3 regions of the Paenibacillus barengoltzii G22 genome follow, and region 2 is predicted to be linked to each of the others. Evidence: riboswitches for the same ligand, from Rfam matches in the RefSeq annotation. Region 2 holds a riboswitch; each other region holds the start of a gene.
The links. Region 2 has a riboswitch for cyclic di-AMP ahead of C812_RS20910 (C40 family peptidase). Riboswitches for the same ligand answer to the same signal wherever they lie in the genome.

Region 1 (7,295 bases), on a different contig from region 2:
AGCGCCACCTGTACACGAGTCTCCACCACGTGCCAGATCACGAACACAAACGCGATAACGCCGGTAATCCGCTGCAACAAATAACGCAGGTTGCGCTCGGTTGGGAACCGCCGATTGTTCGGCTTCGCCTGGAACGCAATATAAAGCCCATAAACTCCGTGATATAACAACGGCAGCCAGATCCCAAAAATCTCCAAAACCAAGACGAGCGGCAGGCTGTTCAGGAACGCAACCGCTTCCCTAAAACCTTCGCTTCCGCCTTCCACCGCCGAAAAGTTGGTGATCATGTGCTCCAGCAGGAAAAATCCCAGCGGAATGACGCCCAGCAGCGAGTGCAGTTTTCTGGAATAAAACCCTTTCATAAATGCGTGTACCCCTTTCTCATTCCATCATCCGTTTCAACTTGCGCAAATTCACTCAAGATTCGACCTTACGGGGGCGCGGAGGTTGAATATGATAAATACCACACCGCAGTCGGTAAAACCCCTTTGTACTTCCAGTTACTTGTGAACAACTTGTGTCACTTTTCATGTTACTCCTTTTTATCTTATAATGGAATTGCAATATATTTATTAATCATTATAACAAATTCACATAAGCAAACCTGTCGAATCTTGTCCTGCACCCGGAAAAAAGGAGGTTCTCCCCATGATGGAAGAGTTACTGGTGTTCACCACCGTCGTGGAGCAATCCAGTTTGAATAAAGCATCCAAGCTGTTAAACCTGTCCCAACCTGCCCTATCGCGCAAAATTGCAAAATTAGAAGAGGAATGGGGGGTCTCCCTGTTTCACCGCAAAGGGAAAAGACTCGAGCTGACCCGCGTAGGTCAGGAAGCTTACCAATATGCGCTGGAACAGCGGCAACGCCACCAAAACTTCCTGCAGACCGTGTCCCGCTTCAAGGCGGCGGAGCGCCGCATCGTCACGTTGGGCGCCAGCCTGACGACGATCCAAACCACGTTGCCGCCGCTCGTGACCGCGCTCATGGAGAAGTTTCCGGATATCGAACTGAAGCTCGTCACCGGCAAAACCCATGAAATTGTCTCCTACGTCCGTGAGAAGAAAGTCGATTTCGGCGTCGTGGCCTCCCTGGTGAACGAGACGGGCTTGAATTGCCTGCCGCTGTTCAAAGACCACCTCGAGCTGGTCGTGCCCAAAGGGCATGAGCTGGCCGCCGCCGGGCAGAAGCGCCGTCTGATTATGGACGATCTGAACGGCCGGCCGATGATCGTCTTTTCCAAAGGAACCTGGTATCGGCGGCTGATCGACGACCTGTTTGGACGCTACAGCATCTTGCCTGATATCCGCATGGAGATCGATTCATTTGAAGCGATCGTGCGCCTGCTGCCCATCTGCAAAGCGGCCGCGCTATTGCCTAAATCGTACTTGCGCATGCCGCTGCTGCGGGATAACGGCCTGCTGACGGTGCCGATTCCCGAGCTGGCCCAGACTCGCCGCGAAACCTGTCTCGTATACGGCGATAAATCGGAGCTGACGAGTGAAACAAAGGAATGGATCGCGCAAATCCGCGAAACCCTCGTCAAAGAATTGCCGATCTAACGCCACCATGAACCACGCACCCGAACAACGGTTTGGCGAGCACCAAAAAAAGCTGCCGCTTCCAGGTGAACACCTGGATCAACGGCAGCTTGTCCATTTTATATGAAGTATCGCAAGTACACGTAGAGACTGGAGATTATAATGGTAACAATCATCAACGGGAGGCCGTATTTCATATATTTTAGAAAACTGATCGGTTCCCCTTCCTTGGCGGACATCCCGGCAGCGATCAAATTGGCGCTGGCTCCGATTAATGTCCCGTTTCCACCAAGACAAGCGCCGAGCGCTAAGCTCCACCATAGCGGCTCCAAGTTCTGAATCCCCATTCCGCCCATGTCTTGAATCATCGGGATCATCGTTGCTACGAGTGGAATATTATCGATAAACGCCGACGCCAACGCACTCAGCCAGAGGATCAGCATCGAGGTGGTCAGCGGATCGCCTCCTGTCAGCCGCATTACCTCTTCGGCCACTCTCGTAATGATTCCCGTTTCAACCAACCCGCCGACTAAGACGAACAAACCGACGAAGAAGAAGATAGTGGGCCATTCCACCGAGCGGAAGGCTTGTTCCATCACGTATTCGCCGGTCATGAGCAGCAACAGGAAAGCACCCGCCAGCGCAATCGTCGCCGTCTCCAAATGGATGTATTGATGAAGGAAAAAGCCGAGCAACGTCAACCCCAATGCGAACAAGCACTTGACGAGCAGCTTTTTCTCCGTAATCAAGCCCTCTAGACTGATCTCCATCAAGCTCTGCTGATGAGCAAAGCCCTTCTTCAACTCTTTGCGGAAGATCAAGATCCCCAGCGGCAAAATCACAGCTAGAATGATCAACGCGACCGGCGCTAAATTTTCCATAAAGGCGACGAAGGTTAATTCCTTCACGGCGCTGCCAATCATAATGTTCGGAGGGTCTCCGATTAAAGTCGCCGTCCCGCCGATATTCGTGGCAAGAATCATGGAGAAGAGGTAAGGGAATGCCTTGACCCGCAACCTCCGCGTAATGCTAAAGGCCACCGGAACCATCAAAATAATGGTCGTGACATTATCCAAGAAGGCTGAACCTATCGCGGTGATCAACGCCAGCAACCACAGCAAAGTGATCGGATTGCCTTTGGCCAGCTTCGCCGTCCATATGCCAATGTAAGTGAATAAGCCGGTCTTGGCTGTCGTGTTCACGATGATCATCATCCCGATCAACAGCCCCAGCGTATTGAAATCAATATGATGGACTGCGCTCTCCTGGTCAAGGATGCCAAACATCACCATGAGCGCCGCACCCGCCATGGCCAGCACCGTTCGATGAATTTTCTCAGAAATAATAAGTGCGTAAGTCAGCAAAAAAATGATTAAAGCCCAAATGGCCTGTTGTTCCATACTATTCCCCGTTCCCTGCTAGTAAGCCTTCTTCCCATTTTATGATGGATTGATGATCGTTTCAAACTGCTCAATATTTTTCTTAGCCCCAATGATAACCATAATGTCGCCTTCATTTAACTGATCCATCGCAGTAGGGGCTACCAAGACACCGCCATCTCGGTGAATCGCCACGATGCTGCAGCCAAAACGCGTCCGCGGATTAATATCAGCCAGGCACTTCTGGTGAAGGCATGCCGGAACGTTCATCTCGACGATACTGTATTCCTTCGACAGTTCAATGTAATCCAGCAGATTGGGAGTAACCAGCTGATGGGCCACGCGAATCCCCATGTCGCGTTCCGGATAGATCACCCGATCCACTCCCAGCTTCTCTAAAGCCCGGCCGTGCAGAAGCGAGATCGCTTTGGCGACTACCGTTTTAATACCCAGGTCTTTAAGGAGAATGGCCGCCAGGATGCTCATTTGAATATCGGTGCCAATCGCCACGATGCCGCAATCAAAATTGCGAACCCCCAGCGACTTCAGCACCTCTTCTTCTGTGGCATCAGCGACAACGGTATGCGTGAGCCGATCGCTAAGTTCTTCCACGATCTCTTCATTCCGGTCGATGCCCAGAACCTCATATCCTAACTCCATCAATTCCAAGGCCAGACTCGAGCCGAAGCGCCCCAAGCCGATGACCACAAACTGCTGCTTTTTCATTTTTGCCCATTTTCCCCTTATCCTATAATGATTTTACCTTCTGGATGGCGATACAACTCTTTCCCCTTCCTTGGACCAATCGCATAGGCGAGCGTCAAAGGCCCCAGCCGTCCGGCAAACATCGTAAGACTAATCACTACTTTTCCAAAATCCGTCAGACGCTCCGTTAAGCCCATCGATAATCCAACGGTTCCAAAAGCGGAGGTCGTCTCAAACAAGATAGAGAGGAAATTTGCATCTTCAGTAGTGGACAATACCATCGCTACAGCAACGATGACGAACAGCGCCATCATCGTAATCGTCAGCGCCTTAGAGATCCGTTCCTCAGCAATCCGGTAACGGAATAACACCAAATCCGTCCGTCCACGGATCATGGAGATCACCGCACCGATAAGAATCGTAAAGGTAGTCGTCTTGATCCCGCCCCCTGTTGAGCCAGGCGAAGCCCCAATGAACATCAGGATGATCATGAAGAATTGCGTAGCCTGACGCAGCGAACCGGTATCAAGGGTGACCACCCCTCCCGAACGCGGCGTGACCGATTGAAATAAAGAGGCCCAGATTTTGCCGCTCCAGCTAAGCGGCTCCAGCGTGCGTGGATTCGTGAATTCGAACACGAAAATGACGATCGTACCAATCGCAATCAGGACCGCCGTCATCGACAGCACAACCTTGGAATGAAGCGACAATTTGCGATGCTTGCGATACTCCGCCAGATCGGACAAGACAATAAAACCAAGACTGCCGGACACGATAAGTAAGATGGATACAATGTTAATCAAAGGATCGTTCACATAGGGGATTAAACTGCGGTAATCCCCAAACAGATCAAATCCTGCATTATTAAACATGGAAATCGAATGCCAAATCCCAAAATACAGCGCCCGGCCAAACGGCATATCAAAGGCCCAGCGGAGGGTAAGGAACACCGCTGCACCGGACTCAATCAGCAGCGAATACACCAGCACCTTGCGAATTAAGCGAACGATGCCTTCCATTGAATTTTGGTTCATCGCTTCCTGGAGCAAGAGACGGTCTTTCAGCGAGATTCTCCGTTTCAGGACGAGGGAGAACAAGGTAGCCATGGTCATAAAGCCAAGCCCCCCGATTTGGACGAGCAAGATGATGACGATATGGCCAAAAGTTGAAAAATACCTTCCCGTATCCACTACAAACAGCCCCGTTACACAAGTTGCCGAAGTTGCCGTAAACAATGCATCAACAAATGGCGTCGGTGCCCCGGACGTCCCGGAGATCGGAAGCATAAGCAGCAGACTTCCCAGCAAAATGATGAGGGCAAACCCAATCACTAATACCTGCGGCGGAGAAAGGTTTATTTTCTTCGTATTCAACGCGTTCACCTCATCGTCTTCCTGAAAAAAGAACAAAAGAAAAAAGCACTGGAAATCCAATGCCTTTCGGTGTTTGGTTCCTGATGCACAAGCCTACGAGGTTAGCTGACGGATTCGGACATGCCCAGTTGCCCTATTCGCGGACGCTTCATCCTCCCATGTAAGAAGTTGAAGCTCCGGGAAATTCACCCCAAAATGTACGGTTCCCCCGTTTTCATTACGAAATTCGGCCAATCTTTTCAATTGTTTTCATTCATTTTTCGTCAAATGGATTATATCCCTTATTGCGTCCCACCACAAAGCTCTATTTTCAAGAAAAAGACCAGAAAAAGACGAAATCAGGGATTGTGCAGATCAACTTCCCCTCCAATCTAAATGATGCGTAGACTTGCCGAAGTTTTTGCCGTTTCTCGTCAATTTTGCCCTCCGTCTGGCGCAGGGGGGATAGCTGTGTTATCTTTACTTTGACGTACTTGAGCGAAAAACATACCTCATATTATAAGAAGAGTACGTTTCCCAGAATTGATTTCAACTTAATCACAAAGGAGTTTTGCGAGTGAATTCCCCTTTGACGTCAAACGGCCGCCGCAGGATGAAGACCAAAAATCTGTGGCTGCTGGCCGCCCTCGGATTCATTGTGTTCGTGGCCGTTCAACTGTTCCCGACCACCGATTCAGAATCGTTGCAGTTGCAGCAATCAAATGAGGTGATCAGCAAACAAGAAGCAGCCGCCAGTGCAAGTGAATTTGTCCAATCGGTACTTGGGATCGACCTGCCGAATCCCGCGAAGGATAAAGCATTAATTACATACGAAACACGTTCTGATCTGTTTGGTTACTTAACCAAAGCCGATCTGCTCGCCCCATACTTAAAAACGTATGACAAGCAATTTCCCTATGACGTATTTCGTGTCCGTTACACGGATCCCACTGAAGCGTTAAGCGCCGTGACCGTAGATGTTCATATGACTACGGGGAAAGTCGTTGGCTTCGAGGAGATTAGTTCCTCCAGCAACGCCACCAAGCAGATGATGCTGGATGTAGGATCGGAAACGACCGATTCCATGAAGGCATGGGAAGGGGATCTCACGCTAGCGGAGAAAGAGGAGCTGGCACAGCCTTACCTGAACGCTTTCGGATTTCAACCAAGCGATTTGGAGCTGGCCTCCGGTGAAGGGGATGTAGGCCTCCTCTACCGTATCCAAGGCTACACCTTAGGTGAATCGCAGGCGGAAATCAAGCTTAGCTTCGAATACGGTAAGGTTTCTTCGTTGGAGAGCTATTTTAGTGTACCTCAGGCACATCTGGACTACGTTGCCGGGCAGACCAAAATCGCCAGCTGGCTTACCTATGCGGGTTATGCCCTGTTGACGTTCGTGCTGGCCATTCTGGCGATCGTTTACAGCGCGCTGACGCGAGTTCATACCTCGTTTAAGCGGGGAATTTTCCTGGCGTCGGCTTACTTCGTGTTATCCACGATTGGAACGATCAACATGATTCCGGTGTTCCAAAAAGACGGCCTTGAAGCCGGTGTACTCGTCTTTGGCCTCTTCTTCCAAGGTCTGGTGACCTTGTTCCTGGCCGCTTCCGTGTACTTCTCGTTAGTCGGCGGCGACGGACTGTGGCGGAAGAACGGCATCAACCTCTGGGCAAGATCAAGGGAAGAAGGGTATGGCCGTTCCATCCTGACCTCCGTGGGCGATGGGTATGCCTGGGCATTGATCCTGTTAGGCGTTCAATCCGTGGTGTTCTTCATTTTAGAGCACACGATTCATACCTGGTCCACGACCGATGCAACGCAATCGCCGTACAACATGGTGTATCCGGTATTGTTCCCGCTGCTGGCTTGGGTGGCCGGGATCGGGGAAGAAGCGGTGTATCGCCTCTTCGGGATCCCGATGCTGAAGAAAATGTTCCGCAGCACCTTTATCGCTTGCCTGTTGTCGACCTTGATCTGGGCGTTTGGCCACACGTTGTACCCGATTTATCCGGTCATTTCGCGCCCAATCGAATTAACCTTTATCGGACTGCTGTTCAGCTTCGTGTTTCTGCGTTACGGCTTCGCGACCGTTGTCTTCTCGCATGTCATCTTCGACAGCATTCTGATGGCCCTAAGCTTGATGTTTATGGGCGGAGCGCTGAATATCGTCGCCGGGTTGTTCTATATCGCCTTGCCGGCGATCGTGGCGTATGTGATTTACTTGTTTAACCCGCCAAGCAAGGAACGAAAGACCCCGCCTCCGCAACCAAAAGAGGAGCCGTATTTTACGACTCCTCTGGCGGATCTTCGTCCCGAAGGG
Region 2 (7,295 bases):
AAGCTCTGGCGGAGGATTTATTCTTTGGGTTGGGCTCGGAGCCGATGATTGAGGTAGGCAGTGCGATCGTGATCTATGATCCCGAAGGACATCGTATCAATATCCTGATCGGGGATTCCGAATTAACCTCCGTATCCTTGATATAACCGCATCTGTTGCTGCCGCTGTACCGTCCAATGGCGATAAGCATGAAGGCAGGGGTTCGAGAATACAATAGTTGGAGACGAGGCTAGGACAAATCAAACTTCAGATCCTGGTGCGTGACGAGGAAACTTACATATACAGGAGTTCTTGAAGAGAACGGGAGGAAGAATAATGCCGTTTACACCGCAAGAAGTTGAAGCGCATTTGGAAAAACTGGAAGGATGGGAACTAGAGGAAGGACGATGGATTTTTCGTAAATATACGTTTTCCAACTTTATGAAGGGGATCGCATTTGTGGATGAGGTAGCTGCGATCTCGGAAGCATTTAACCACCATCCCTTTATCACAATCGACTATAAAACGGTAACGCTCCGTTTGACCTCTTGGGAGGAAGGCGGCATTACAGCCGTTGACATCAAGGAGGCGCAGCAATATAACGAGGCCTACGAAAAGATGCGGTCAGGGGATTAGCCAAGTCAGCCATGATCGGATTTATAGAGGTAACAAAACAACCGCCGGGAATTTACATTCCCGGCGGTTGTGCTTTTTTCACGTGTTTATTTTTTCTCCGCAAGCCATAAGGCGACGTTCGCAATTTCCTCTTCCTTTAAGCGATCCTTAAAAGAAGGCATCATGCCGCCCTTCCCTTTGGTGATAATGGAGAACAGTTGGTCTGCCGTCAATTCCGATCCAATCTTCTGCAGATTTGGGCCCGCGCCGCCTTGCAATGTATCACCGTGGCAGGAGATGCAATTTGCTTTGACGATGGCTTCGGCTTGTTCTGCGTTCATGGTGATTTCAGGCATTTGCGGCTTGGCTTCTTGCGCAGCCTCTTCCCGGCTTGGCAAGGTGAACATCAATACAAGGGCTAAAGCGCCTGCGATGACGAACAAACCGCTCATGATCCACTTTTGCATTTCAATCGCCCCTCCTATGTATGCTACCTATCCATTATAACGGAACACACGGGTTGATCATAGTCTTTGTGTCCAAATTAGGAACAAAAATTATCCGTTTCCGTTAAATTGTGTGCCATAAGTCATAGTCTTAATCAAAACAAGACATAAAAAAGAGCGTGCCTTTATTCGGGCAGCCCTTTATGAACCATACAATAGAACGGTTTGGACACCCCGCCAGGTGTCATCTTCTCATACAGATCGGTAATGACAAACCCCGCCTTCTGGTAAGCCCGGATCGCCCGGGTGTTCCAGGTCAGCACTTCTAGGTCAATCTGGTTATCCGGCTTACGACGCCGAGCTTCCTCCACGATGGTCCTCACAAACAGCTTGCCCAGCCCGTGGCCGCATAGCTCGGGCTTCATACCGATGCCAAGCCGGGTGACTCCTTCCATCGGGAAGTACTGAGCGAAGCCGGCAAGCTCCTCCTTCTCATCCAATACGGAGACATACTGTTCGGCGCGGATCGCCGGGTTCCCAAACTCCACGTCGAGCGCTTTCATTTGCTCCCATGGCAGCCAACTGTAGATGTCATAAGGAGAATCGTAACGCCAGGTGCAAATTTCCGCGCCATGGGCTTCTTCCATCGGCACGATACGAAACGGAGACATCGTTTGGTCCATATTGCCCCTCCTTAATTAAAGGAAAGTCCGTCGTAATTGTTCCATTATCCTCACAATAGCCGGAATTACGCAGCTTGTAAAGGTTTTTGCCTACCCTTCGGGAAATTAAAATTGTGGGATTTCTCCTGGATTTTTGGCTTTGCGGCAACCTTTTTCCCAGTTGTTTCGTTATATAGATAAGAGTACAGATAAAAAAAGACCGCAAGGCGGTTCCAACGAGAACCCGGCCCAGCGGCGAATTAGTGATGATGAACAGGATGAAACCGATAGATCAATGGATTACGATTCCGCAGCGTAGACGGAATAACCGTACTTACTGAGAACACGCTTCGCGCCAACGTAGCGGTTCTGGTAATAACTGTTACTTAGCTTGTCGATCCGGATGCCCTTGGATGAGGATGCATGGGCGAATTCACCGTCGCCGACGTAAACACCAACATGGGATACTTTGCCCGTCCCCGTCGTCTTGAAGAAGATGAGATCCCCAGCTTGAAGCTCGCTCTTCGGTACCGGTGTGCCTTGCTTATACTGAGCGGCAGACACACGTGCTAACTTGATACCCATCTTGCTGAAGACGTACCGGGTAAATCCAGAGCAATCAAATCCCGCTGTCGTGGTGCCGCCAAATTTATAAGGCGTCCCGTACACGGAATCGACGATACTAGATAGCGTCGTTGTCTCGGCTTTTGCGGAGTCGGCAAAGGCGCTACCTGCCCCCAAGGTGAATAGGAGGGCTAAACTCGTTACCGCTGCTGTCAAAGTCTTTCTCAAGATGTCTTACTCCTTCCAAGGCCTACGAGGTTAGCTTATGGATTCGGTTGAAGGTTCCCTATGATCTGCTATAGCGGTAAGTTAAAAAGTCATCTTCGGATCACGAAGTAACTCAGGATGGAGATTCGGCGTCGAATCTTGAACTCAGCCGGGCCTTCCGCTGCTCACGTAGCTTCCAGCTACGCTGCGCTGCTCAGTCCCTAAGCTTCATTCAACCTTCTCGGTGCTCCAAACCTAACTTTTTAACCTTGATTGAAATGGCAAGTTAAAAAGTCATCTTCGGATCATGAAGGATGAGACTGTTACCTTTTATAGCGAAATCAATTCACCCTTTGGTGGGTCCCCCGCTTCCCGGGTGCGTGGGAATTCGGCAGTTTCATTGTAGATGGCACCCAAGATCTTGCATAGAAATAGTTACAACAATAATTACAAAGTTGTTACCATTTACGTTCTTCATTTTACCAAAGCCGTCCAGAGATGACAAGTTTGTCGAAAAAAACGCTTCTATTGGCCTGTGTTCGCGAAGGGATTCGTGGGTAATGGTTCCTAAGAGACTAGGGCTAAAGAAAAGAGTAGGAGAAAGAAAGGGGATCCAAGGAAAAAACCCGCAGAGACGTTGTAATCAACATCCCCACGGGCTTCGTAGCGAGTTCTTATTGAACATCATCGTGATCAGCAATTTCACCGGTTACATCTTCATACTTGTCGTTGCTCATGATGCGTTTTGCGCCAACGTAACGCTCGACGTAGTACTTCTCGCTTAATTTGCTGATGACTACACCTTTGGAGGAGGAGGCATGAGCAAATTTGCCGTCGCCGACGTAGATGCCGACATGAGAAACGCCTTTGCCGGAAGTATTAAAGAAGACCAAATCGCCTTCGATCAGTTCGCTCTTGTCAACCGCCGTACCCATTTTGTATTGGGATGCGGATTGATGAGGCAGCTTGATGCCGATCTTCGAGAAGACGTACATCGTAAATCCAGAACAGTCGAATCCGGAGGTTGTGGTTCCGCCTGCAACGTAGCTGCTTCCAAGCGCGCCGTCGATGACATTGTCCAGTTTGGAATCGGCGAAAACGCTGCCAGTTCCAATGGTGAAAAGCATGGCAAAACTTACTGCTGCTACCGTCAAACGCTTCTTCAAGAAGTTATGCTCCTTCCAATGCCTACGAGGTTAGCTTAAGGATTCGGTTGAAGGTTCCCTATGATCCCTCACAAACGAGATCAATTCACCCAAAGTGGTTCCCCCGTTTCCCTGGTGAAGGGAATTCGGCTTGTTTTTCACACCTGTCATTTCTAATTTGACATCCGGCACGAATCTCCTGCCAAAGATGACAAAAATAATTACAAAACTGTTACTGAAATTGCGTTGCTGTTATTGTAACAAAGGTAGGTATCTTTTGGCAATGCCTAATTCACAAGATTAAGAGGGGAAATAGGAGGAAAGGCCTTCGCCGAACGGCGAAGGCCTTGATGTTACAGGGGTTTTAAGGAGTTAAAAAATTTTAACTTTTTTGTGCCTTGGACTGCCAAAGATGAAATTGAGAGGCGATCTTCCAGACTTTAAATGTGCAGCGAAAGAGAGGATAAGCCTGCTGCAGGATGAGGGCCAGCATCCCCGTCCAAATCCAAGATGCGGTGCCGAACAGAAGGAAGAGGATCAGGCCAAAAGCCCCGAGAATTAGCGAGATGGAGACGCCCTGCAACAAGGTTCGGAAGCAAGCCAGCAGGGAATTCCAAACTCCGGCTTTAAACAGGTAGCCGAACTGGACAAACAACAGGCATTGCCGGATAAACCAACCGTAAATGAACCAGCCCAGGATCAGCCCAAGCCCAGCGAGCCAGGTTGCCATCGGAAGTTCCATCCCGGTCAACCCCGGCCAAAGCGACAGTAGTCTCGGCACAATCCAGAAGGCGGGCAACAAGGTAAGCACGAGCTCCATCGCGTAGAACAAAATTACCGGTTTACCAAATTCCTTCATTCCTCGGAACAGGGGGAAGCCGGGGTTGCGATTTTCCGCCGGTGTGAAGCCGTAGAAGATTCCCGCCTGGATCAACGGAGTCAAGATCATGCGCAGGACGATCATCCCTGCCAGCAGCCAGCAATACAACCGAACCTCGGGATTGCTCCATAAATTCATCTGTCCCTCAAGCAAGAACAGGAGTTTCGATAGCGCCGTGGGCGGCGGGTCAGGATATCTTTGCAGCAGCGCCGTTACGGCAGTATCGACCAACCGGTACAAGAACAATCCCCACAGCAGCTGGTACAGGAACAAGATGATGACCGAGGGAAATTGGCTTTTCAGGGCAGTCCACCCTAAACGAACGAAACTCATTTCTTTCCCTCCTTATAGAAGTATGGACCTAGGGTTACCACAGAAGTCCTCCAAGGATCGCTTCAAGCAGCTTGGTGACGCTCATATTGGAGCGAGACAACGTGGTTTCAGGGACTTCTGCTTTCAGATAGTTGTTGATGTGAAGGTTCTCCACCGTTAAGGTGTAGTCCGGGTCGATCTGAACCCATGCCAGCGGTGCTTTATATTGCAGCTTGATCTCGAGGCGAGAATCTTCCCCGTTCCATTGCTTGCGTACGGTGTGCCCATCGGTGAAGGTGAACAGCAGCGGAACCTTCGGATGGGTTGCCCCTTTGCGGGTAAAGACCACTTTCGACTCGTATATCTGACCGCTTTCCTGGTTGATTGGAGTGATTTGAATGTTGTCTACTGCAAAATCCGCCATTTTCCCATCATAGACGTATTGTTGAAAATACGCTTTCCAACTGCGGCCGGTCACTTGCTCAACTACCCGTTGGAAATCAGCGGTCGTTGGGTGCTTAAACCGATATTTCTGGCTGTATGTGCTCAGAATCCGCCTCATCGTCTTGCTGCCGACCTGCCGCTCGATATCCAGCAGGATTAATTTGCCGCGGTAGTACGCATTCTTGGCATAGCCATCCCCGGGACCGTATTTCCAGGCGTTCTGGGTCAAGGAAGCCGGTGAAGTAATCATGGCCGATTGGATCGGCAAATTCGGGGTGATGCCGAACTCCTGCTCCATGAGCTTATCCTCTGCATAGGAGGCAAAGGCTTCATCCAACCAAGCTTCCTCGAGTTCATTGTTGGCGATCATCCCGTAGAAGAACTGATGGGCGATTTCGTGGATGACCGTGCGCTCCAGATCATCGTATCCAGGGGAATCGCTGACGGCCCCAAACGCGGTAACTAGAGTCGGATATTCCATGCCGCCGGCCCCGTTTGCGTTCGCCGGTGGAACGACCACGGACAGCGTGGAATACGGGTACCGGCCATACCACTTACTGTAGTTTGCCAGAGCGACCTTGGCGGCATAGAAGTAGCGTTCCTTCAGATCCTTATGTGCGGGATCGAGATACAGCTTAATGCGCACGCCGGGAACTTCTGCTGAGGAGAAGGGCTCTTCCATGTAGATGAAGTTCGGCGAAGCCGCCCAAGCGAAATCGTGGACATCGTCGGCGTAGAATTGCAAGGTTTTCCGTCCGTTCTTCAAGACTGCCTTTTTGGTCTGAAAACCAGTGGCTGCCACGGTGTACGTCTCGGGCACATTGATCCTTACACTGTAAATCCCGAAGTCGGAGTAAAATTCCGAGTTCCCGTGATACTGATGGAGGTTCCAGCCTTCGGACGTCCGCCCCCGAGTCCCCACCGGCTCGTACACACTCATCTTAGGAAACCATTGCCCTGCCATGACGAAATCGTCGGCAATGCCCATACGGGCAAAAATCTTCGGCAGCTTGACGGTGAATTTCATCCGCAGCGTCAGGCTTTCACCGCCCTGGACCGGCACGGGCAGCCGAACTTTGGCTAAGGTTTGATCTTTCGTATTGCCATCGTCAGGCTGAACGTACTGGATCCGATGCAGCAAGGAGATGCCGTCGGTCGTTTTCAGTTCGGTGATCTCCATGGATCCCCAGCCGTCCTTAGGCATGACGTCGTTCCGCAGTTTTCCGCCCGATTCTTTCATAAACGTCGTATCCTCGGAAGCAAACGCGTTCGGATATAAGTGCAAGTACACCTCGTTGATCGTCTTCTTGCCGGGATGGGTCCAAGTCAGCGTCTCTGAGCCGGTTAACGTCCCCTCTTGCTCGTTCAGCGTGACGTCGATGTGATATTCGGCGACCCGATTGCTGAGCACTTCGGCGGTCGGTTGCTGAATGGTTTCAGTTTGCGGCGGCGTTGGGGTTTGTCCGGTTTTTTGGACCGCTTTAGGCTCCGCCTTGGCCGGGACGAACGAAGCCAGCGATTCCCCACCTTCCCGCAGGGTCACCCAGGCGGCTCCGAGGGTGAGGCACAAGGCAAGGATAGAAATGCCGTAGACAATAGTACGTCGGGTCATACAATGGATACCTCCCGTTGACAAGCATCTACAGCATGTATATGTTTGCATTTGGAAGATTATTAGTTAAAATTGAGAGGTAGTTAAAAAGCCATTTTTTGAACTAGGATTGAGATGTAAGGATAACGATAGAAGCTGCCTTGCTTATGAGAACGAGGCGGCAGGTATGCGAAATATGGAGGGAATTATGGATCAGACACCGAAATCGGGTAAAAAGATTTTTGCCCTCAACATTATCAGCAACGATGAGAAGAGCAAACATAAAGGCTTTGGTGCAGGTTCCATCGATTTGAACAGCATGTCTCCGGTCATCATCGACGGAGATGAGGTGTACATTGATGTCGGTGCCATGCATGCGAAAAGCAAGGTGGAGAAAGGCATCAAATTCTCGACCAATCGGGAGGACGTTCCCAATGGACGGCAGGTTTG
Region 3 (7,295 bases), on a different contig from region 2:
CATCCCCAATGGACAGAAAGAAGGCAAACGGATGACGAAACGCGCGATCCAAGCGATGATCATCAAGTACGCAAAACGTTTCGGCAAGCCGTACCTGACGGTGCATAAGCTGCGGCATTCCTTCGCCACCGACTATTATTTGCAAAATGATATCTACAAGACCAAAGAGCAACTCGGTCACGCCTCGACTGAAACGACCGAGGTGTATGCCCATCTGACGGATAAGACGATGTCCGAGGCGATTGAGCGCCGGGTCAGCGGATAGCATTAGGTATATAACAAAAGAACTTCCCTTCTCAACGAAGGGAAGTCCTTTTGTCGCTCCGCCTACATCCAGTTATGTCGGATGTACCCTGCCATTTGCTCGATCTCATCCCGCTGAAACCGCCGGGGCCCCGACGAGTTGGCGGAGAAGTCCGCCTCCTTCTGAACAACAGCGATGACTTGCTGCAGTTCCTCGATCAACGGCTCATCCTCTGTGGATCGCAACAAGACCATTTTCGGATACCTTTCCCACTTAAAGCCTTCAACCAGAATCAAATCATATTGAGCAAAATGCTCAATCAGCTGAACAAGCGGTGTTTCCTGCTCCTCGAACACGGCCGTTCGCCATGGCGAAGTAATCGCCGCCGCCGCTGCTCCTGCCGCTCGGAAACGAAACGAATCCGTTCCCTCTCGATCGGCCTCGAAACCGTGCAGGTCATGTTTGATGACAGCTACGCGAAGATTCATATCATTAAATATCTTCACCAACCGGGTGATAAGCGTTGTTTTTCCGCTGTTTTTATAACCGACGATTTGTACTACCGGTGCCACGCCCGTTTCCTCCCTCGTCCTTCCTATGAACACATTCCATTAGAAATCGCTGCCTGGCAGCTTCAGTACGGTCACCCGCTCGCCTGCCTGCATCTCCGTGTTAGAAGGAGGAATCACGATTAGTACGTCGCTGTCCTTGATCGTGATCATTACGCCCGATTCATCCAGCTCCGCTGGAATTGCGAAGAGCCTGCCTTCCCGCACCTCCAACCGGCCGCGGACGAACCGGGTAAAGTTGTTGATCTTTGTGTAAGAACGGGCGAGTTCAGCGGTGAACTCAGGTAAAAACGGCTTCGCGACCCCCATCATCCGACCAATTGCCGGACGCACAAACAGCTCGAAGCCCACAAAGCAAGCCCCGGGATTGCCAGACAAAGCGAACAATAGCTTGCCATCCTTCACTGCGGCAGACGTGACGCTGCCTGGCCGCATCGTAACTTTGTTGAACAACATCTCCACGCTGTCGCTCGACAACAGGTCGGCCATGATATCATAATCACCTACAGACACACCGCCGGTGGTTACGACCAGATCATACTTGGCGATCGCTGCTTCCACCTGCGCCTTTGCCTGGGCCAAATCGTCCTCGATTGCTTCAAATAGTATCGGTTCGCCGCCCGCTTCGATAATTTGACTATACAACATATAGGTATTGCTGTTACGGATACGACCGTCCTGAAGCGGTTCATCGATGCGCAGCAGCTCCGAGCCGGTGGAGAAGACAGCAACCTGCGGCCGTTTCTTCACCGGAACGCGGTGAATGCCAAACGTCGCCAGCACCGACAGTTCACCAGCGGACAACCTGCGGCCAGGCTCAAGAATCACATCGTCCTCCGACAGCTCAAGACCCACCGGCGTGATGTTCTTCCCGGATTCAATTTCACGAATCAATTGGATATAAGGCTTACCTTCCCGAGTCACGGCCTCAGTCATCTCAAACATTACCACGGCGTCCGCTTCATCGGGTACTTTCGCCCCGGTCATGATTCGGGCGGCTTGTCCTGGTTTTAATTTGACGTTGGGAACAGAGCCAGCAGGAATCTCGTCGACAACTTCCAAATAGACCGGATGATCGGTATGACAACCCATCGTATCTTCGCTCAGAATGGCGAACCCATCCATCCCTGAACGCCGAAAATGTGGATAGGCATGAGGCGCAGTTACCGGCTCCGCCAATATTCGTCCTAACGCCTCCGGCAAGGGAACTATCTCCGATTCGATCTCCTTGGCGTACGGCAGAACGATCGCCTGGGCTTCAGGCACGGGCAACGCTTTGCGGCGAAATTTCGCCTGGTCCGTTGTCTTCATTGGGGATCCACTCCATTCCCTTGCTGCTCCTGTAAATATTGATCCAGCATTTCGGAGGTTTTCTTGGCAATCTCCCTAATTTCTTCTTTGCTTAAATTGTCGTAATGAATTCCCATGACCACGGTAACAGTTCGACCAAGCGCCTTGGATGCGCGGCGGGCATAGCCCTCGGTTAAGGTGTGTTCTTTATGCCCCGGTACGGCAGAGGTCAATACTTCGATGTCTCCCCCTGCTTGATAAGCGGTGGACGCCGCTCCGATATGGGAAACGCCTCCAGTCATTAGCAGCAGTAAATCGCGGCCAACCGGAATCGCTTCCAGCCTAATATCTTCAAAAGCCAATTTCCGCAGCTCCTTCCACTTGCAGTATGCCCTTTATTTTAAAGGATTCCGCGGATTTCGTCCAAGGTCTGAACCCCTTCCGCCTGCATCCAGGCCGTAAGGTCAGTGATTAGCTGCTCTCCCGCTCGAAGATGCACGAAGTTATGTGTCCCCACCTGAACAACGGCTGCGCCGGCCATAATAAACTCAATGACGTCCTCTGCGCTGCTGATGCCGCCCATCCCCATCACCGGCAGGGTGACGGCTTGACAGACTTGATGCACCATCCGCAATGCGATTGGCTTAATTGCCGGGCCGGACAGACCCGCATACAGATTATCGAACACGCTCCGCCGCTTGGAGATATCGATTTTCATCGCCGAAAACGTATTGATCAGCGAGACGCCATCCGCCTGTTCCTCCTGGCACATCACCGCCATACCTACGATATCCTCGGCATTCGGCGACAGCTTCACGATCAGCGGCAGCGTCGTTGCTGCTCGAACCTCTCGAACGACCTGACGGGCGATCTCCGTTTTGATCCCGTACGCCATGCCCCCGGCTTTGACATTTGGACAGGAAATGTTCAGCTCGATCATATCCACTGCAGTTCTGCCTTCTCGTCTCCGCCAAGCTTCATCCTCATCGATAAGCCTCGCGCCTTCCACATACTCTTCGATTGTATTTCCGCCCAGGTTTACGATCCGAACCAAGTTCAGCTGCTCCCATCTCGGACATTCTTCACGCAGGAAAGCGTGGATGCCCGGATTCTCCAATCCCACGCTGTTTAACATCCCCGATGCCGTCTCAGCTACGCGAACGCCTTCGTTCCCTGCCTTCGGATGCAGCGTCAGTCCTTTGCCTGACAACCCGCCGAGTTGATTGATATCGTAAATTGCACCATATTCCTTCCCGAAGCCAAACGTTCCAGAGGCCATCACAATCGGATTTTTAAAGGAAACGCCGGCGATTTGGCACAATAAATCCGTCATGCGAACACCACCTCATCCGCCAAAAATACCGGCCCATCCGCGCAAGCCTTCTTCCGGCCATCTCTGCATTTCAAACTGCAGACAAGGCATGCGCCGATTCCACACGCCATCCGATTCTCTAAGGAGACGTATACCTTCGCCTGACCTCCGATTTCCTCCTGTTTGCGCTGCACGGCATGCAGCATCGGATGAGGTCCGCAAGCGATCACCGTATCGTACGCGCGAAAATCCACTTTCTCTAGAATCGAGCCGCCGACATCCACCGTCACGTTACCGCGGGCTAAAGTACGGAATTCCTCTACCATATACGGCTCACGGCTGAAGCCGAGATATACGTCCGCCTGCGGTGCTTCCCTCAGCGCGTAATAGAACGGAGCAATTCCGATACCGCCACCTACAAAGGCAATCCTTCCCACAAGCGACGGAAACCCGTTCCCAAACGGCCCATCCAAGGTCAAGCGGTCGCCCGGCTTCAGTTCAGACAACCGAGTCGTCCCTTCTCCCGCAACCTGGATCAAGAAATCCAGCCGATCCTCTTCAAGATCAAAGATGCTGATCGGTCGGGACAGTAACGGGTAGCGTTCCCCGGCGCGCAACATGTAGAACTGCCCGATTTTTCCCGTAAATCGCCCTTGTACCGACAGTTTGAACACCCCTGGTGATATTTCTTTGTTCGCCACTACGATTGCCATAAGCTCCCCCCATCCATTTGATTACACTTCATCAAAGGATGCATGTTTTTAACGGGTTCGTCTGTGACATCTCTCACAACTGGTCATAGGCAGTAATCTGCGCGATTTTGCACCGTCCATTATGATCTTTGCAAAGTTAGGGGATACTAGGGAACATGTACAGTTTTCGGATTGAAGGGGGACTTCACATTGCTTATACAGCTGAAGAAAGTTCTGGTCTGCTGTATGACCGCTTCTCTGGTCATGGCAGGCGGGACTCAACTGTATCCTGTTAAAGCCGACACAGCACGCGATCTCGAACTTAGGGGCCCAACATCTCAGGGGAATCAGGCGGACAATAAGGATACATTCATACCTGCAGGTACCACGTCAGCCGATCTTGGTGAACTGCGCCGCAAATATTCAGAAACCTTCATCTTCCGGGGACCGGAGGTGAAGCAGATTGCGCTGACCTTCGATGATGGGCCGGATCCGCGGTTTACACCGCAAATTTTAGACGTACTTCACCGCAAAGGGGTCAAAGCCACCTTCTTTGTGGTTGGGGCGCGAGCAAAGAAGTTTCCCGGCTTGTTGCGGCGGATGAGTCACGAAGGCCACCTCATCGGCAACCATTCCTATAGTCATCCGAACTTCCGTAACCGCTCCATTAAGCAGTTCCAGAGCGAGATTTTACGCACGGAGAAAATTATTCAGAACGTCGTTGGATATCGTCCCCAATTGATTCGGCCGCCTTATGGAGAAATTAAGGAAGAACAGGTCCAATGGGCGAAGAAGAACGGTTACACCCTCGTAAATTGGAATGTGGATTCCCAGGATTGGAAAGGGATCGACGAAAAGAAGGTGTTCTCCAATGTGATGAGTACGGCGGGCCCCGGCTCGATCATCCTTCAACATTCAGGCGGCGGCGTCGGCTCCGACTTAACCGGCACCATTCAAGCTTTGCCGAAGATCATCGACGCCCTGCAGGCACAAGGGTATCAATTCGTTGATCTTTCTGAGCTGCTGCATACGACCAAATACCGCTGACCCGTATGAATCGGCCATTTGCCAGCAAAACCAAAAAGTCGGCCAGGACATATCCTGACCGGCTTTTTGATCTACACCTCATGTTTAATTTAATACGTAAAGCGTCACATCTTGGAACCCAAACGCTTTCGCATTTGCCGCACTGCCTGGAATAAAGATATCGATCCGATTGCCTTTGATAGCTCCCCCCTGGTCAGTAGCCGTAGCTACAAAAGCTTGATCCGGCAGCCCATCATGGTTATGCCCGGTTACCAACACCTTCGTGCCCATCGGAATGACCTTGGGATCAACCGCGATGGTGCCCAGCTTCAGCGGGTTGCCGAAGTAGTCAACCGCTCCCCATTTTCCATTCTCGCTAGCGGATGCCGAATACGCCGAAGCTTTCACATTAATCGTTTTCGAGTAAGTAAAGGTTTTCCCCCACGCTTCAACCACGTTCCCAGTGGACATCACTTTCAGCTTGGAAGCGGATGCGGTTGTCGTCGCCGCATTTTCCTTCTTCGCCGGAGCAGCAGAAGCTACTCCTGTCGATTGCGTCTGGACGCCCGGAATGGTGATTTTCAATCCAGCGTATATATTACTTGGATTGATGGATGGGTTGGCAGCCATGAGTTTATTCATGTCTACGCCATATTTTTTGGCAAGAAGATAAAATGTATCTCCTTCCACGGCTTTATGTACCGCGTCTGCATGGACGGATATCGTCTGCATCGGAATCGTAAGGCTTACGGCAATCAGCGCCGTTGCTGCAAGTTTAGACCAAATACGAGTATTCAAGTGAATTGCCCTCCTTTTTACTGCGCCTGCGGAGTTAGTTGTCGGATTCGGGAAAAAGGATCATTCCCGGCGCATCGCCTCGATACGCTTCACCCCAAGAAAACAGTCAGCGTGACCGCTTCTGCTTTCATCTTTCGTCCCCCGCACCTCAAGTTCAGGTTTCGGCCTACTCAATATATCACAATTTTGTAACCAATAGGCCAGGTAAATCCCACCAAACGGCGGAATCCCTTGACTGGACTGGTTACATTTTTGTGTTTAATAGTAAAAAGCGTGTAAACTTAGAGCGTACGTTCGAACTCCAAAGGACAAAAAAACCGCCCGAAGTCCTCGGACGGTCCCTCAAATTTATAATACTTTGCTTAAAAAGTCCTGCGTCCGCTGATGCTTTGGCGCCCCAAACACCTCTTGCGGCGTACCTTGCTCCAAAATGACGCCTTGATCCATAAACAGGATGCGGTCACCTACCTCACGGGCAAATCCCATCTCATGCGTAACGATAACCATCGTCATGCCCCGCTCAGCCAGGTTCTTCATGACGTCAAGCACCTCTCCGACCATCTCCGGGTCCAAAGCCGACGTTGGCTCATCAAACAGCATCACATGCGGCTCCATGGCCAATGCGCGGGCAATCGCAATCCGCTGCTTCTGACCGCCGGAGAGCTGCGCCGGATAGGCGTTTCTCTTATCCTCCAGTCCAACCGTGCGAAGCAGATCCATGGCGATTGCTTCCGCTTTGCTTTTATCGAGCTTCTTAACGCGAATAGGGGCCAGCGTAATGTTGTCGATTACGGTCTTGTGCGGGAACAGATTAAAGTGCTGGAACACCATGCCCATTTTCTCGCGGGTTTTATTGATGTCATGGCCTTTGGCAGTGATGGAAGCTCCTTCAAAGGTGATCTCCCCTTCGGTCGGAACCTCTAACAGGTTCAAGCAACGAAGAAACGTACTCTTCCCCGATCCACTCGGACCGATAACGACGACAACTTCGCCTTTGGAGATTTCCAGATCGATCCCGCGCAAAATATGGAGTTGGCCAAATTTTTTATGCAAACCTTTAACGGTGATCACTGGTCTTCAACTTCCTTTCGAACACGCCCAAAATCCGAGACAGCGTGAATGTCAGAATAAAGTACAGAATAGCAACAATCAAGTATGGCGTCATTCCGTCATAGGTGATGCCCACAATCGCGCCGGATTGGAACATCAATTCCGTAATCCCGATAATAGAAACGATCGATGATTCCTTGATAATGGTCACAAACTCGTTGCCAATGGCAGGGAGTACCGATTTGATTGCCTGAGGAATGATGATGTGGCGCATCGTCATCCCTTTAGTCATCCCCAAGGAACGAGCCGCCTCT

Region 1: linked by a shared signal. The riboswitch ahead of C812_RS01760 (TrkH family potassium uptake protein) and the one ahead of C812_RS20910 (C40 family peptidase) in region 2 are both predicted to bind cyclic di-AMP.
Region 3: linked by a shared signal. The riboswitch ahead of C812_RS07645 (3D domain-containing protein) and the one ahead of C812_RS20910 (C40 family peptidase) in region 2 are both predicted to bind cyclic di-AMP.

What each region holds. Positions count from the first base shown of each region.
Region 1 covers NZ_KE159652.1:358,605-365,899, reverse strand. Annotated here, with positions in the region: gene C812_RS01780 (succinate dehydrogenase cytochrome b558 subunit) at 1-362, opposite strand, end outside; gene C812_RS01775 (LysR family transcriptional regulator) at 649-1,560, shown strand; gene C812_RS01770 (ArsB/NhaD family transporter) at 1,659-2,939, opposite strand; gene C812_RS01765 (potassium channel family protein) at 2,979-3,644, opposite strand; gene C812_RS01760 (TrkH family potassium uptake protein) at 3,662-5,005, opposite strand; cyclic di-AMP (ydaO/yuaA leader) riboswitch at 5,072-5,238, opposite strand; gene C812_RS01755 (CPBP family intramembrane glutamic endopeptidase) at 5,589-7,295, shown strand, end outside; gene uvrC (excinuclease ABC subunit UvrC) at 7,261-7,295, opposite strand, start outside.
Region 2 covers NZ_KE159656.1:38,005-45,299, reverse strand. Annotated here, with positions in the region: gene C812_RS20935 (hypothetical protein) at 1-146, shown strand, start outside; gene C812_RS20930 (4a-hydroxytetrahydrobiopterin dehydratase) at 316-615, shown strand; gene C812_RS20925 (c-type cytochrome) at 702-1,061, opposite strand; gene C812_RS20920 (GNAT family N-acetyltransferase) at 1,226-1,723, opposite strand; gene C812_RS20915 (C40 family peptidase) at 2,003-2,494, opposite strand; gene C812_RS20910 (C40 family peptidase) at 3,148-3,639, opposite strand; cyclic di-AMP (ydaO/yuaA leader) riboswitch at 3,644-3,780, opposite strand; gene C812_RS20905 (hypothetical protein) at 4,001-4,831, opposite strand; gene C812_RS20900 (M1 family metallopeptidase) at 4,866-6,866, opposite strand; gene C812_RS20895 (YwhD family protein) at 7,054-7,295, shown strand, end outside.
Region 3 covers NZ_KE159652.1:1,640,114-1,647,408, reverse strand. Annotated here, with positions in the region: gene xerS (tyrosine recombinase XerS) at 1-265, shown strand, start outside; gene mobB (molybdopterin-guanine dinucleotide biosynthesis protein B) at 328-816, opposite strand; gene C812_RS07670 (molybdopterin molybdotransferase MoeA) at 856-2,124, opposite strand; gene lpdD (prenylated flavin chaperone LpdD) at 2,121-2,465, opposite strand; gene C812_RS07660 (dihydroorotate dehydrogenase) at 2,504-3,436, opposite strand; gene C812_RS07655 (dihydroorotate dehydrogenase electron transfer subunit) at 3,433-4,128, opposite strand; gene C812_RS07650 (polysaccharide deacetylase family protein) at 4,324-5,154, shown strand; gene C812_RS07645 (3D domain-containing protein) at 5,239-5,931, opposite strand; cyclic di-AMP (ydaO/yuaA leader) riboswitch at 5,940-6,108, opposite strand; gene C812_RS07640 (amino acid ABC transporter ATP-binding protein) at 6,280-7,002, opposite strand; gene C812_RS07635 (amino acid ABC transporter permease) at 6,989-7,295, opposite strand, start outside.